One region of the Halomonas sp. Mc5H-6 genome, then DNA from elsewhere that is predicted to be linked to it. Evidence: predicted binding sites of a transcription regulator. Region 1 holds the regulator's gene; each other region holds the start of a gene.

What was found. Region 1 encodes sigma-54, which starts transcription at its own class of promoters, with help from an activator protein. Its sites were predicted from a motif close to TGGCACNNNNNTTGCTNT; they were not measured.
Region 2: a site for sigma-54 is predicted at 2,589-2,606, ahead of NH395_RS07135 (amino acid ABC transporter substrate-binding protein). Genes of this name have one in related genera too.
Region 3: a site for sigma-54 is predicted at 1,199-1,216, ahead of NH395_RS08475 (formate/nitrite transporter family protein). Genes of this name have one in related genera too.

What each region holds. Positions count from the first base shown of each region.
Region 1 covers NZ_JAMXSI010000001.1:197,557-201,734, forward strand. The annotation lists gene rapZ (RNase adapter RapZ) at 1-588, opposite strand, end outside; gene NH395_RS00885 (PTS sugar transporter subunit IIA) at 666-1,139, opposite strand; gene raiA (ribosome-associated translation inhibitor RaiA) at 1,144-1,452, opposite strand; gene NH395_RS00895 (RNA polymerase factor sigma-54) at 1,539-2,960, opposite strand; gene lptB (LPS export ABC transporter ATP-binding protein) at 3,065-3,814, opposite strand; gene lptA (lipopolysaccharide transport periplasmic protein LptA) at 3,825-4,178, opposite strand, start outside.
Region 2 covers NZ_JAMXSI010000003.1:303,192-307,369, reverse strand. The annotation lists gene ribA (GTP cyclohydrolase II) at 1-229, opposite strand, end outside; gene hemE (uroporphyrinogen decarboxylase) at 458-1,573, shown strand; gene speE (polyamine aminopropyltransferase) at 1,570-2,436, shown strand; gene NH395_RS07135 (amino acid ABC transporter substrate-binding protein) at 2,663-3,688, shown strand; gene NH395_RS07130 (amino acid ABC transporter permease) at 3,780-4,178, shown strand, end outside.
Region 3 covers NZ_JAMXSI010000004.1:223,076-227,253, forward strand. The annotation lists gene NH395_RS08470 (MipA/OmpV family protein) at 1-728, opposite strand, end outside; gene NH395_RS08475 (formate/nitrite transporter family protein) at 1,424-2,236, shown strand; gene cynS (cyanase) at 2,325-2,765, shown strand; gene NH395_RS08485 (fructosamine kinase family protein) at 2,769-3,608, opposite strand; gene tal (transaldolase) at 3,670-4,178, opposite strand, start outside.

The sequences.
Region 1 (4,178 bases):
ATCCCAGTAGGGGTTGGGCAGGCAGCGGACATCAAAGACAATATCCGCATCCAGCGGAACGCCGCGCTTATAGCCGAAGGACTCGAAAGTCAGCGTTAGCTGGTCGCGCCGCTGATGGGCGACCTGATCAGTGATGCGGCGACGAAGGTCATGCACCGAAAGCCGGGTCGTGTCGATGGTCAAATCGGCCAGATCGCGAATCTCGTGCAGCGTTTGCTCTTCTTTGTCGATGGCTTCTTCTAGCGTGAGGCTGCTGTTGCGGGTTAACGGGTGCCGTCTGCGAGTGGCTGAATAGCGTTCCAGCAAAATGCGTGCGTCGGTGGTGAGATACACGATCTGACACTTGATGGTCCGCTGCCGAAGCTCTTTGAGCAGTTCGGGAAGCTTGGCAAGTGCGCCTGGCAGGTTGCGTGCGTCAATACTGACGGCCAGGTGGGTGCGACCGCCCTGATCGCGCAACTCCTCAACCAGTGAATCCAGCAGCATGGCGGGCAGGTTATCAATAGCGTAATAACCCAGATCTTCCAGCGCCTGCAAGGCTATCGATTTGCCTGACCCTGATCGGCCACTAATAATGACGAGTTGCATGAAGGCTCTCTTGCTTGCGGTCAAGCGACTTGGACAAGCGACCCGGGATTAGGACGGTCCATAAGCGCCTCGCCTTTTTAAAGGCTGGCAGCCTGTTCGCGTATCTTGGCGGAGATGAGGTCCAGCAATTCACGCTGACTACCCGACTTGCGTAGCTGCTGGCGCGTGTCGGCATCATTCATGATGGAGGCAACTTGGCCCAGCAGTGCCAGGTGCGTATCGTCGGCTTCTTCAGGCACGAGCAGAACAAACACCAGGTCAACCGGGTCGCCGTCAATGGCGTCGAAGTCGACCGCTTCATTGAGTTTGAGAAAGCCGGCGATGGGCGAATCACAATGCGGACTTCGCGCATGGGGAATCGCCACGCCGTTACCAATCCCCGTACTGCCGAGGCGTTCACGGCCGATCAGACGGCTGAACACTTCCTGGCTGTCGAGGCTGGGAATGTTTTGTGCGATAAAGGTGCTGAAAAATTCCAGCACCCGTTTTTTGCTGCCCCCGGGCACATCGTAGAGAACGCGTTCCGGGGGGAGGATTGTGGCCAACGTCATTGAATTAACGCACACCTGCGCCCTGGGCGCGGGCTTGTGCTTTTTCCTTATGCTTAACGAGTTGTCGATCGATCTTGTCCGCCAGGGCGTCGATGGCGGCGTACATGTCATTATCGAGGGCCTCGGCATGCAAGTCAGCGCCTGCAGCGTGCAGCGTACAGGCGGCCTGTTGACGCTCTTTTTCGACCGAGAGCGTTACCTGTACGGTGGTGATGTTGTCGTAATGGCGCTCAACGCGTTCCAACTTTTCGTTGACATAGTCACGCAAGGCGTCAGTCAGTTCTACATGATGACCGGTGATATTGACTTGCATTGACGTACTCCTTATCCGTCGGACTGTTCTTCGATTGTAACCCTTTTTGGCGTTAAGCAAAGCCCTTGTAGTGAGTTTCCGTTTTTCTACCGCAAACGGCGTCGTTCGCTTGAAGACGGGATCCCCATGCCTTCGCGATATTTGGCGACCGTGCGTCGGGCCACGTGGATGCCGGCTTCCTCCAGCAGGGTGACCAGACGGCTATCCGACAAGGGTTTGCCGGGGGGTTCTTCCTGGATCAGTTTTTTGAGGCGCGCACGAATGGCCGTACTGGAGTGGCTGTCGCCGTCCTGGCTACTGATCTGGCTGGAAAAGAAGTATTTAAGCTCGAAAATGCCCCGCGGTGTATGGATGAACTTCTGGGTGGTGACACGAGAGATGGTCGATTCGTGCATCTCCACCGCATCGGCAATATCGGCCAGGATAAGCGGCTTCATGGCTTCTTCGCCGTGTTCGAGAAAGCCGATCTGGCGGGTAATGATTTCCCGCCCAACGCGTAGCAGGGTGTCGTTGCGGCTGGAGAGGCTTTTGATCAGCCAGCGGGCTTCCTGCAAGTGGTCCTTGAGAAATTGGTTATCCTGGCTTTTGTCGGCGCGCTTGATCAGGCTGGCGTAATCGGGTTGGATCCTGAGTTTGGGCAAGGCCTCGGGGTTGAGTTCGAGGTGCCAGCCTTCGTTATCGTGGTGAACCACCAGGTCGGGAATCACGTAGCTATCGTCAGTGGCGCTGTAAACGCTGCCGGGGCGCGGGTCCAGGCTTCTGATCAGTTGGATGACGTCATCGAGTTGCGCGTCGTCCAGACCGAGTCGCCGCTTGAGGAGACGCTGATCGTTCTTGCCCAGGGCTTCCAGGAACTGGCGGACCAGCCGCCGGGCAGGCATCAGCAGCGGGGTGTCGTCGGGCAGGGCGGCGAGCTGAAGCATCAGGCATTCGCGAAGATCGCGGGCGAAGATGCCGGTGGGCTCGAACTGTTGCAGTCGCAGCAGAATGGTTTCGACCTCGCGCTGGCTGAGGCCTTCCACGCCCTGATCTCGCAGTCCTTCGCGGATGTCGTTAAGGGGTTGGGTGAGATAGCCGTTAGCATCCAGCGCATCAATCAGGCTCTCGGCCACTAACTGTTCGCGTTGGCTCAAATCGGTCATGGCGAGTTGCCAGAGGAGGTGACCATGAAGGCTTTGCCCGGCTGCCTGGCGCTCGAAGTCAGGCCCGTCGCTGCTTGTGCTGCCGCTGCCAGCCGAATCCTGATAGGTATCTGACCAGTCGCTGTCGACGGACAGCTCCTTGGGAATGCTATCTGCCCACTCGCCTTCTTCCGGCTCGCTGGCGGCTTGTTCGCTTTCGCTGAACTCGTCTTCCTGCTCGAGCATGGGGTTGGCATCGAGCGCTTGCTGAATTTCCTGGCGTAAATCGAGCGTTGATAGCTGTAGCAGGGCAATCGCCTGCTGCAGCTGAGGTGTCATGGTGAGCTGGGTGCCGATCCGCAGTTGAAGAGAAGCTTTCATGACCATCTGAGAACCACTCGTTTATCGGAAAGCATCCACCCTAGTGCGAGTTGTGATCGGGTGCAAGTGCAATAAGTATGCCATTGGCAATAAATATGCCATTAAGGGCTTTAGAGACGAAAATCAGCACCTAGGTAAACGTCACGTACCTCCTGGTTGTCAAGAATAGCGTCCGGGGAACCGCTGGCGATGATATGCCCGTCGCCGACGATGTAGGCCACGTCGCAGATATCCAGTGTTTCGCGCACATTGTGGTCGGTAATCAAGACGCCAATGCCACGGTCCTTCAAGGCGCGGATGATCGACTTGATGTCGCCTACGGAGATGGGGTCTACACCCGCGAAAGGTTCATCCAGCAGAATGAACGCAGGTTCGGTGGCGAGGGACCTTGCGATCTCGACGCGGCGCCGTTCGCCCCCGGAAAGGCTCATGCCCATATTGTCGCGGATATGGGTGATATGAAACTCTTCCAGGAGTGTTTCCAGGCGCGCTTCGCGTCCGGCGCGGTCCAGGTCGTTTCGGGTTTGCAAAATGGCCATGATGTTGTCGGCGACGGAAAGCTTGCGGAAGATCGACGCCTCCTGGGGCAAATAGCCAATGCCTGCCTTGGCGCGCTCGTGCATGGGCGCTCGGGAAAGGTCGAGTTGATCAATACCAACGCTGCCCGCATCTGCCTTGACCAGGCCGACAATCATGTAGAATGACGTGGTCTTGCCAGCGCCATTGGGGCCGAGCAGGCCGACGATGCTGCCCTGTGAGATATCCAGGTTGATGTCTTTCACCACGCGCCGGCGTTTGTAGCTTTTTGCCAAATGACGGGCGTATAGCGTTCGTGTTGCGCTGTTGTCGGCAACGGCCATCTGGCTCTCCTTAACCTTCGGGTTGCAGCGTCATGCGAATGCGCTGCGACTCTTGATTGTCGACATCGGAACGCGCCTTGACGACCTCTTGGTCGATGAAATATTCCAGGCGTCCCCCGGTGAAGCGGTCGCCTTGCTGGATGATTTCCGCCCGATCAATCAACTCGACCCGGCGCTCGGCGACATGGTAGATCACCCGCCGACCCCAGCCTTCCATCGGGCCATCCTGGTCCTCGGGCTGGCGCCGCAAATACGCTCGTTCGCCCAGCGCTGTGGCCCGGGAGAGCTCGCCTTCTTCGTTACGCTGGATTTCCACTTCGTCGCCTCGTATCAGCATGTTGCCTTGGCGAATTTCGACGTCGCC
Region 2 (4,178 bases), on a different contig from region 1:
GCTTGAGCGCTTCCTGTAGCTGATATCCGCAGTCACAGCGCATCGAAAACAGGGCGTCACCGGTCAGGCACTCCGAGTGGACACGTCCCAACACCGGTTCATCGCCGGTCACATCACCCAGCGTCAAGGCGATGTGATCCTTGCCGGTGGCTTCGTCTTCGAAACCATGCATAGTGAAGGTGGCCCAGGGCGTGGGCAGGCGTGAAGCGGCGATGAAGCGAATGGTCACAGGTTACCTCGCTGATTAACCAAACCAGTTAACCACACCAGTGTTGGCAAAATGGTCGTGTAGTTTAGCAGGAAGCGGCGGCAGGCTCACGATTAGCGTGACGGAAAAACGTCGAGAAAAATCGGCGTGGTGCGACAATTTTTGCCATGGGTCGCGCCGCCTTGCGGTCTATCTTCCAGTACAATAGCTCCTCTACAATGCGGGCAAACTTCTCAAGAGCAAGTGTCTATGAACCCCACACCTTTGCAAAACGATCGTTTTCTTCGCGCGCTGGCGCGCAAGCCCGTTGACCGCACGCCGGTGTGGATGATGCGCCAGGCAGGCCGCTACCTTCCGGAATATCGCGCTAAACGCGCCGATGCGGGTAGTTTCATGGACCTGTGCCAGAACCATGACCTGGCCTGCGAGGTGACGCTGCAGCCGCTTGAGCGTTACCCGCTGGATGCCGCCATCCTGTTTTCGGATATCCTGACGATCCCCGACGCCATGGGTCTGGGCCTGTATTTCGAAACCGGTGAAGGCCCCAAATTCAAAAAGACCGTGCGTACCGCTGAGGAGGTCGCCGCGCTCCGCGTTCCCGATGCCGAGCGCGACCTGGATTACGTGATGCGTGCGGTGTCCACGATTCGCCGTGAGCTGAACGGCCGCATGCCGTTGATCGGCTTCTCCGGCAGCCCCTGGACGCTGGCCACCTACATGGTCGAGGGCAGTTCGAGCAAGGATTTCCGCCATCTGAAAACCATGCTCTACGATACGCCGGATACCATGCACCAGCTGCTGGACACCCTGGCCCATGCGGTGACCGACTACCTCAACGCGCAAATCCGTGCGGGCGCCCAGGCGGTTCAGATCTTCGATACCTGGGGCGGCGCGCTGACCACCCCGGCGTACCTCGAGTTTTCGCTGCGCTATATGGAGCAGATTGTCGCCGGATTGATTCGCGAGCACGACGGGCGCCGGGTGCCAGTGATTCTGTTTACCAAGAATGGCGGCCAGTGGCTGGAACACATCGCTTGTGCCGGGTCCGATGCCGTGGGCATCGACTGGTCTACCGAGCTTTCCGATGCCCGCGCCCGGGTCGGCCACAAGGTCGCACTGCAGGGTAACCTGGACCCCAACGTGCTGTTTGCGCGGCCTTCCGCGATCCGTGCCGAAGTCGCCCGCGTGCTGGAAAGCTACGGTCATGGCCCCGGCCATATCTTTAACCTGGGCCACGGCATCAGCCAGTTCACCAACCCCGACCATGTCACCGCTTTCATGGAAGCGCTGCACGACCTTAGCCCGCAATATCATCAGAGCATCGCGACGCAAGCGGACGATGCGCACCCGGGAGCCCCAAAATGAGCGAATTACGAGACGGCCAGTGGTTTACCGAAGTCTTTGATAGCCACGGCAGTGCTTTCTCGCTGAAAGTCACCGACAAACTGCTGGATGTGCAAAGCCCCTATCAGCATCTTGAAGTCTACGCGACCGAGACCTACGGCAACCTGCTGGTGCTGGACGGCTGCGTGATGCTCACCGACCGCGATAACTTCCTTTATCACGAGATGATTGCCCATCCGGCCTTGTTCACCCATCAGGATCCCAAGCGGGTGGTGATCATTGGGGGCGGCGACTGCGGTACGCTCAAGGAAGTATTGCGCCACCCTGGGGTCGAGCACGTCACCCAGATCGATATCGACGAAGAAGTCACCAAAGCCTCCGAGCGCTTTTTTCCAACGCTGGTGGAATCGAATGACGACCCCCGCGCCGAGCTGCTGTTTGCCGATGGGGTCAAGTGGGTGGATGATACCCCCGACGCGAGCATCGATGTGCTGATCATCGACTCGACTGACCCGGTGGGGCCTGCCGAAGGCCTGTTTAAAACCGATTTTTTGAAGCGCTGTCACCGTATCCTGAAAAATGGCGGCGTCATGGTGCAGCAGAGCGAATCACCGCTTTACCATAGCGGCACCATCATCCGTGAATTGCGCAACGACATGCGGGAAGCGGGGTTCGACAGCGTCGCCACGCTACCCTTCCCGCAGCCGGTGTATCCGTCCGGCTGGTGGAGCGTGACGCTGGCGGGCAAAAACGTCGACGTCAACGCCTTTCGCGAGCAGGCAGTTGCCAACCACGACCTGCCGCTCGAGTACTATACGCTGGAAGCCCATCGTGGCGCGCTGGCGTTACCGCCATTTATGCGCAGGGCCTTCGACGCCGAATAATACCGCCGAGATCACTTTGCATCACTGCCCATCCCTCGTCGCTCCATAAAGGTGCACGGAGGGTGGGCATTTTTATTTTTTTGCACCTAGACGTTCGTATCAAACGTTCGATTTAGCGTTGAAAAGCGCTGAATCAACGGCTGTACCCCTTTTGGCATCTTCCTTGCTAGGTTAAGTGACATGCTACGGCATGCATAAAGATTTCAAACAATTCGAGGGAACCTACATGTTGAAGAAAAAACACTTGGCGCTGCTGGTATCTGCTGGTTCGATTACCCTTGCGGGAATGACCACCGCTCAGGCTGACACGCTGGAAGATACCCGGGATAACGGCGCCGTTCGTTGTGGCGTGAGTGACGGCCTACCCGGCTTTTCTGCTCCTGACGATGATGGCAACTGGCAAGGCCTTGACGTCGATGTCTGTCGTGCCGTCGCCGCCGCCGTACTCGGTGATGCCGACGCGGTTGACTACATTTCCCTCAATGCCGTAGAGCGCTTCACGGCGCTGCAGTCTGGCGAAGTGGATGTACTGTCACGCAACACCACATGGACTACGACTCGCGACACCACGTTGGGTCTCAATTTCACCGGCGTGACATTCTATGACGGCCAAGGCTTCATGGTCTCACGGGACCTGGGGATTACGGGCGCAGATGAATTAAACGGTGCGTCCATCTGCATTCAGTCAGGTACCACCACCGAGCTAAACCTCGCCGATTACTTCCGTGCTAACGACATGGAATTCAACCCCATCGTATTTGATACCTCCGAGCAAACCGTAGGCGGCTATCAGGCAGGACGCTGTGACGTACTGACATCCGACACTTCTCAGCTAGCCGCCCTGCGTATTCAGTTAGATAACCCTGAAAGCTCAATGATTCTTTCGGACGTGATCTCCAAAGAACCGCTGGGCCCCGTGGTACGCCAGGGCGATGATACCTGGTTCAACATCGTGAAATGGTCGCTGTTCGCCATGATCAACGCTGAAGAATACGGTGTTACCAGCGAAAATGTCGACGAGATGACATCGTCTGAAGACCCCAATGTTGCTCGACTGCTCGGCCAGGATGGCAACTACGGCGAAGGCATGGGACTGGAGGCTGACTGGGCCTACAACATCATCAGCCAAGTGGGTAACTACGCTGAAAGCTTCGACCGCAACGTGGGCATGGGCTCACCGCTTGAAATTGAGCGCGGTGTCAACGCCCTGTGGACTGACGGTGGCTTCCAGTACGCTCCCCCGATTCGCTAAGCGTCTCGCTTGACCCCTGGCCCGCCATTCCCTGTTGCCAGGGTATAGGCGGGCCATCTGATTGACTTTCCGTATCGCGGAGACGCCACCCATGTCTGTACGACCCAATGCTCGCCCCGTCGGCCAAAAGCCGCCGTTCTGGCGAGACCGCGCAAAGCGCGCACTTATTTTCCAAATCCTCTTAGTCACCGCTGTGGTGGCTTTTCTTATCTATATTATCGGCAACACCCAAGCCAACCTTGAGGCTCGAGGCATCACCACTGGCTTTGGTTTTTTAAGCAACACCGCCGGCTTCGGTATTGGCCAGACCTTGATCGAGTACTCCTCTCAAAGTAGCTACGGCCGTACTTTCATCATAGGTTTGCTCAACACACTGCTGGTCGGTGGGTTGGGGGTACTGGCGGCCTCGATTATTGGTTTTATAGTGGGCATCGCCCGATTATCGCCCAACTGGCTAATCGCTCGACTCGCCAACGCCTACATCGAAACC
Region 3 (4,178 bases), on a different contig from region 1:
ATCAGCGCACCGCCCATTACTTGGGTCTTGTCACCCCGGTCATCCACGATCGGGCTGTCAGCGGCGTCGCCTGTCAATCGGGTAACACCGACTAGCCCCGTTACCGACCAGTCACGGGTCAGGTAATAGCTCAGGCGGCTGTTCAGTCCATAACGGAAATAGCCATCGTTCGGACGGTAGACGGCAAATCCTGAACGCGCGCTTTCTGCAGGCGAAATACCGAACATATCGCGAGTCCAGTCATCGCTTGAGTAGGTCAACTCAGGACCAATCGAAAACGCCATCTGCTCCGACAACATGGTACGCCAGTTGGCTTTCAGGTCTGCTTCATAACCGTCTACATCGCCGCCTAAAGGGGCTTTAGTAGCGGCTTCCAGCCCCCAAGGGCCGTTTGAATAGCGGGCACGCACGCCCGCCGCTGCACCATCGTCTACCTCGTCCAGGCCGCTTAGCTCGCCATCGTTATCACGGCCCGGCAAGTAAGTGATAAACGGTGACACCTTCCAGTTGCCCTGGCGAAGCAAGTTCCAGCCGATACCATCACGCACGCTGGCGTAAAAGGTATCGCCATACGTAATACTGGCACTTGGCCAGCCACGCGTTTCATTTTCATCGCTGCCCAGATATTCAGGCACGCTGAATACGCCGGCGCCAACGCTGCCTTCCCACTGCGCCAGCGCGTTACCCGATGCCATCAGCAACAACGTGGACAGCGCGCAATATGGCATAGCCGATAGTCTTGATCTCATGGTTAAAACCCACTGTTGTCATGAAGGTTTGGAAGCAATGCCCTAACCAACCACAGGCCGTCTTCCTTGACGTAAGCAATCAACGACAAAGTCGCAGCTGGCATGGCCAACTGCGCTGGAATCGACGCTTAATAGGACGCAGGAACTGCGTCGTAACATACATTTATGAATGTAAGCTAGCACTCGCCTTCAGCTCCGTCAATTCTCCTTCTCGTACCGAGTCAACGCTATCCCAGGGGCAATCAACGCCAGAACGGCCAAACGCCCTTTTTGCAACAATATTGTGCATAGCTCATGGCGCCGCCTCCTAACGGTGCAGCCTTTATCAAACAGCCCTGCGACGATTGATTCTCACCACACCACTGGCAAATATACGATTTGACGCCAAAAAAAATAAATCAATGAAATAAATCGATTTTATAAATCCCCAAGCCCTCCAATGAACAAGTTGGCATGCCAAATGCAGTGTCCTGTCGGCGAGCTGAGCGCCTGCAATTTCCAGATCATATCGAAGCGCTAACACAATGCATTGATGCTAAAGGCAGACGCAAAGGACTGACACAAAGAACTAACACAAAGAACTAACACAAAGGACTAACGAAAACGCAAAGGACTGGCACTGGACATTCAGGCGCGACGTTAATTAACCGAAAATGACACAGGAAAACCTATTCATGTCATATCTAATGCCCAGTGAGTTTGTTACCAAGCTGGTAGACCAGGGTGAAGCGAAAGTCTATATGGGCACCCGGGATACGCTTATTCGCGCCTTCATGGCGGGGGCCACCCTGGCGTTGGCGGTTATTTTCGCCATCACTATCGCCACTCAGACCGGCAACTTCCTGATCGGCGCACTGCTGTTCCCCGTGGGCTTTGTCATGCTTTACCTGATGGGTTATGACCTGCTCACCGGGGTGTTCATGCTGGTGCCGATCGCCTGGCTCGATAAGCGCCCCGGCGTCACCCTGCCGCGCATGCTGAAATGCTGGGGGCTGGTAGGGCTCGGCAACCTTGGGGGTGCCCTGTTCATCGCCACCTTCGGCTATCTGAACTTCTCCATGGGCGGCACCGAGGAAATCAACGCCGTCGGCCAGACCATGATGTCTGTCGGTGAAAGTCGAACCGTGGGTTATCAGGATGCCGGGCTGGCCGGTTGGATTGTGCTCTTCCTCAGGGGCATGTTCTGCAACTGGATGGTGTCCATGGGGGTCGTGGGTGCCGCTATCTCGACAACGGTATCCGGCAAGATCATGGCCATGTGGATGCCGATCATTGTGTTTTTCTATCTTGGCTTCGAGCATTCCGTGGTCAACATGTTCCTGTTCCCGATCGGCCTGATGATGGGCGCTGAATTTACGCTGTATCAGTACATCATGTGGAATGAAATCCCCACGGTATTGGGCAACCTGGTCGGTGGCCTGACACTGGTTGGCCTTGTGCTGTACACCACCCATGTCCGCACCCAGCCCAAGAAAAATTTATCTTGATCTAGGTCCATTTACCGAAAGCCGCTAACAACAACGCCGCTAACAACAACAGGGCGTCACGCGCCCTCCATCGCACAGGAGAAATCTCGTGGATAAACTTGAAATGCGCCACACCCTGCTTGCCGCCAAAGCGCGCAAGAAAATGAGCTGGGACGATATTGCCAGCGCCGTCGGAATGTCGCCGGTATGGGTAGCATCGGCCTGCTACGGCATGAACAGCGCCAGCCCCGATATCGCCCAAAAGATCTGCAAGACGCTGGATGTCGAGAGCGATGTCGCCGATGCCCTGGTGACATTCCCGACCAAGGTGTGGGATGAAGCCATCCCCCAGGACCCCTTCATTTATCGCCTCTATGAAGTCGTCGGCGTATATGGTGAGACGCTCAAGGATGTGGTGCAGGAGCAGTTTGGCGACGGCATCATGAGCGCTATCGATTTCACCATGGATGTCGATAAGGTCGAAGACCCCAAAGGCGACCGGGTGCTGCTTACCCTGAACGGCAAGTTCTTGCCCTACAAGTCTTGGTAATGCTTAACCCTGATAGGCCTCAAGCGTGGCAACGCTGCGCTCAACGCCACTGCGATAGCTCGCTCCAAAGAGCAGCAAATGATTGAGCAGCGGGTAGAGTTGAAATAAGGCTTCACGCCTCGGCCAATCGGCCGGGGCGTCGCCGTTCCAGTAGGCCTCGAAAAAGCGTTCATCCAGCGAGCCAAAGAGCGTCAACATGGCAATATCGACTTCCGGGTAGTGACGATATATCGCTGGGTCGATAATCGCAGGGCCACGCGGCGTGAACATCACATTGCCCGACCACAGATCGCCATGCACCAGGCTCGCGGGCATGTCGGGCAGCCAGCTTTCCAACTCATGCGCCTGGCGGGCGATGCGCTCATAAAGCTTTTTATCGAGCAAACCGCGCTGATAGCAGGCATCGCCGAGAGGCAATAGCCGTCGCTCGCGCTGAAAAACACGCCCATCGTCCAACGGCGCATTGGGCTGAGGCGTACTGCCACAGGCGTTATCCCAGTGCCAGCCATGTTGCTGACCGACGCTTGCGTGAAGCTCTTTGAGGCCTTCACCCAGCCTCGCATTATCGCGTCGACCCGAGGCTTCAAGCCTCTCCATTACCAGCCAGCTTTCGGAAAGGCCCAGCACCTGGGGGACAATCAGTATGGAACATGCGCCCTTTAACGCCCGTAATGCCTCGGCTTCGCCGCGCAGCCGCTGCGCGTCGTCATGCTTGACGACGACACGACCCTGTTCGGTATCAAGCTGATAGACGGCCGCAATATCGCCACCGCCAAGCGGCGTTAATGCGCCCTTGGGTGTAAGGTCGAGGGTTTCCAGTAACGCGTCTAGGGCTGAGTCCATTGCATGCTCCTTTGCGCTGAATGTCAGTCTATTATGACGGCCAACTGGCGGGGACGTCGACTCACCCCAGCCGCTGATGAATGAGCTTTTCCAGCTCAAGCTGGTCATCGTGGAACCGACGAATACCCTCCGCCAGCTTGTCGTTGGCCATGGCATCCTGATTGTGGCCCCAGCGGAAATCGGCTTCATTGAGGGCGGGCAATGGCTGACCGTTGCCCGCAGGCGCAGCAATCTGAGGCGTCACCTCCCCCTCTGTGGAAGCCAGCTCTTCAAGCAGCGCCGGGGAAATGGTCAACCTTGGGCACCCCGCCAACGCCAGCACCTGGCCGGTGGTGCGGAAACTGGCGCCCATCACGACGGTGTCGTAGCCGCCCTGGTTGGCCCGTTCACAAACCCCGCGCACAAACGCGACGCCCGGGTCGTTTTCCGGCGTGTAGTCGTTGCCGGTGGCATTCTTGTACCAATCGGTCACACGGCCCACAAACGGCGAGACAAGAAACACGCCCGCATCAAAACAGGACTGCGCCTGGGCGTCGCTGAACAACAGCGTCAGGTTGCACTGAATGCCTT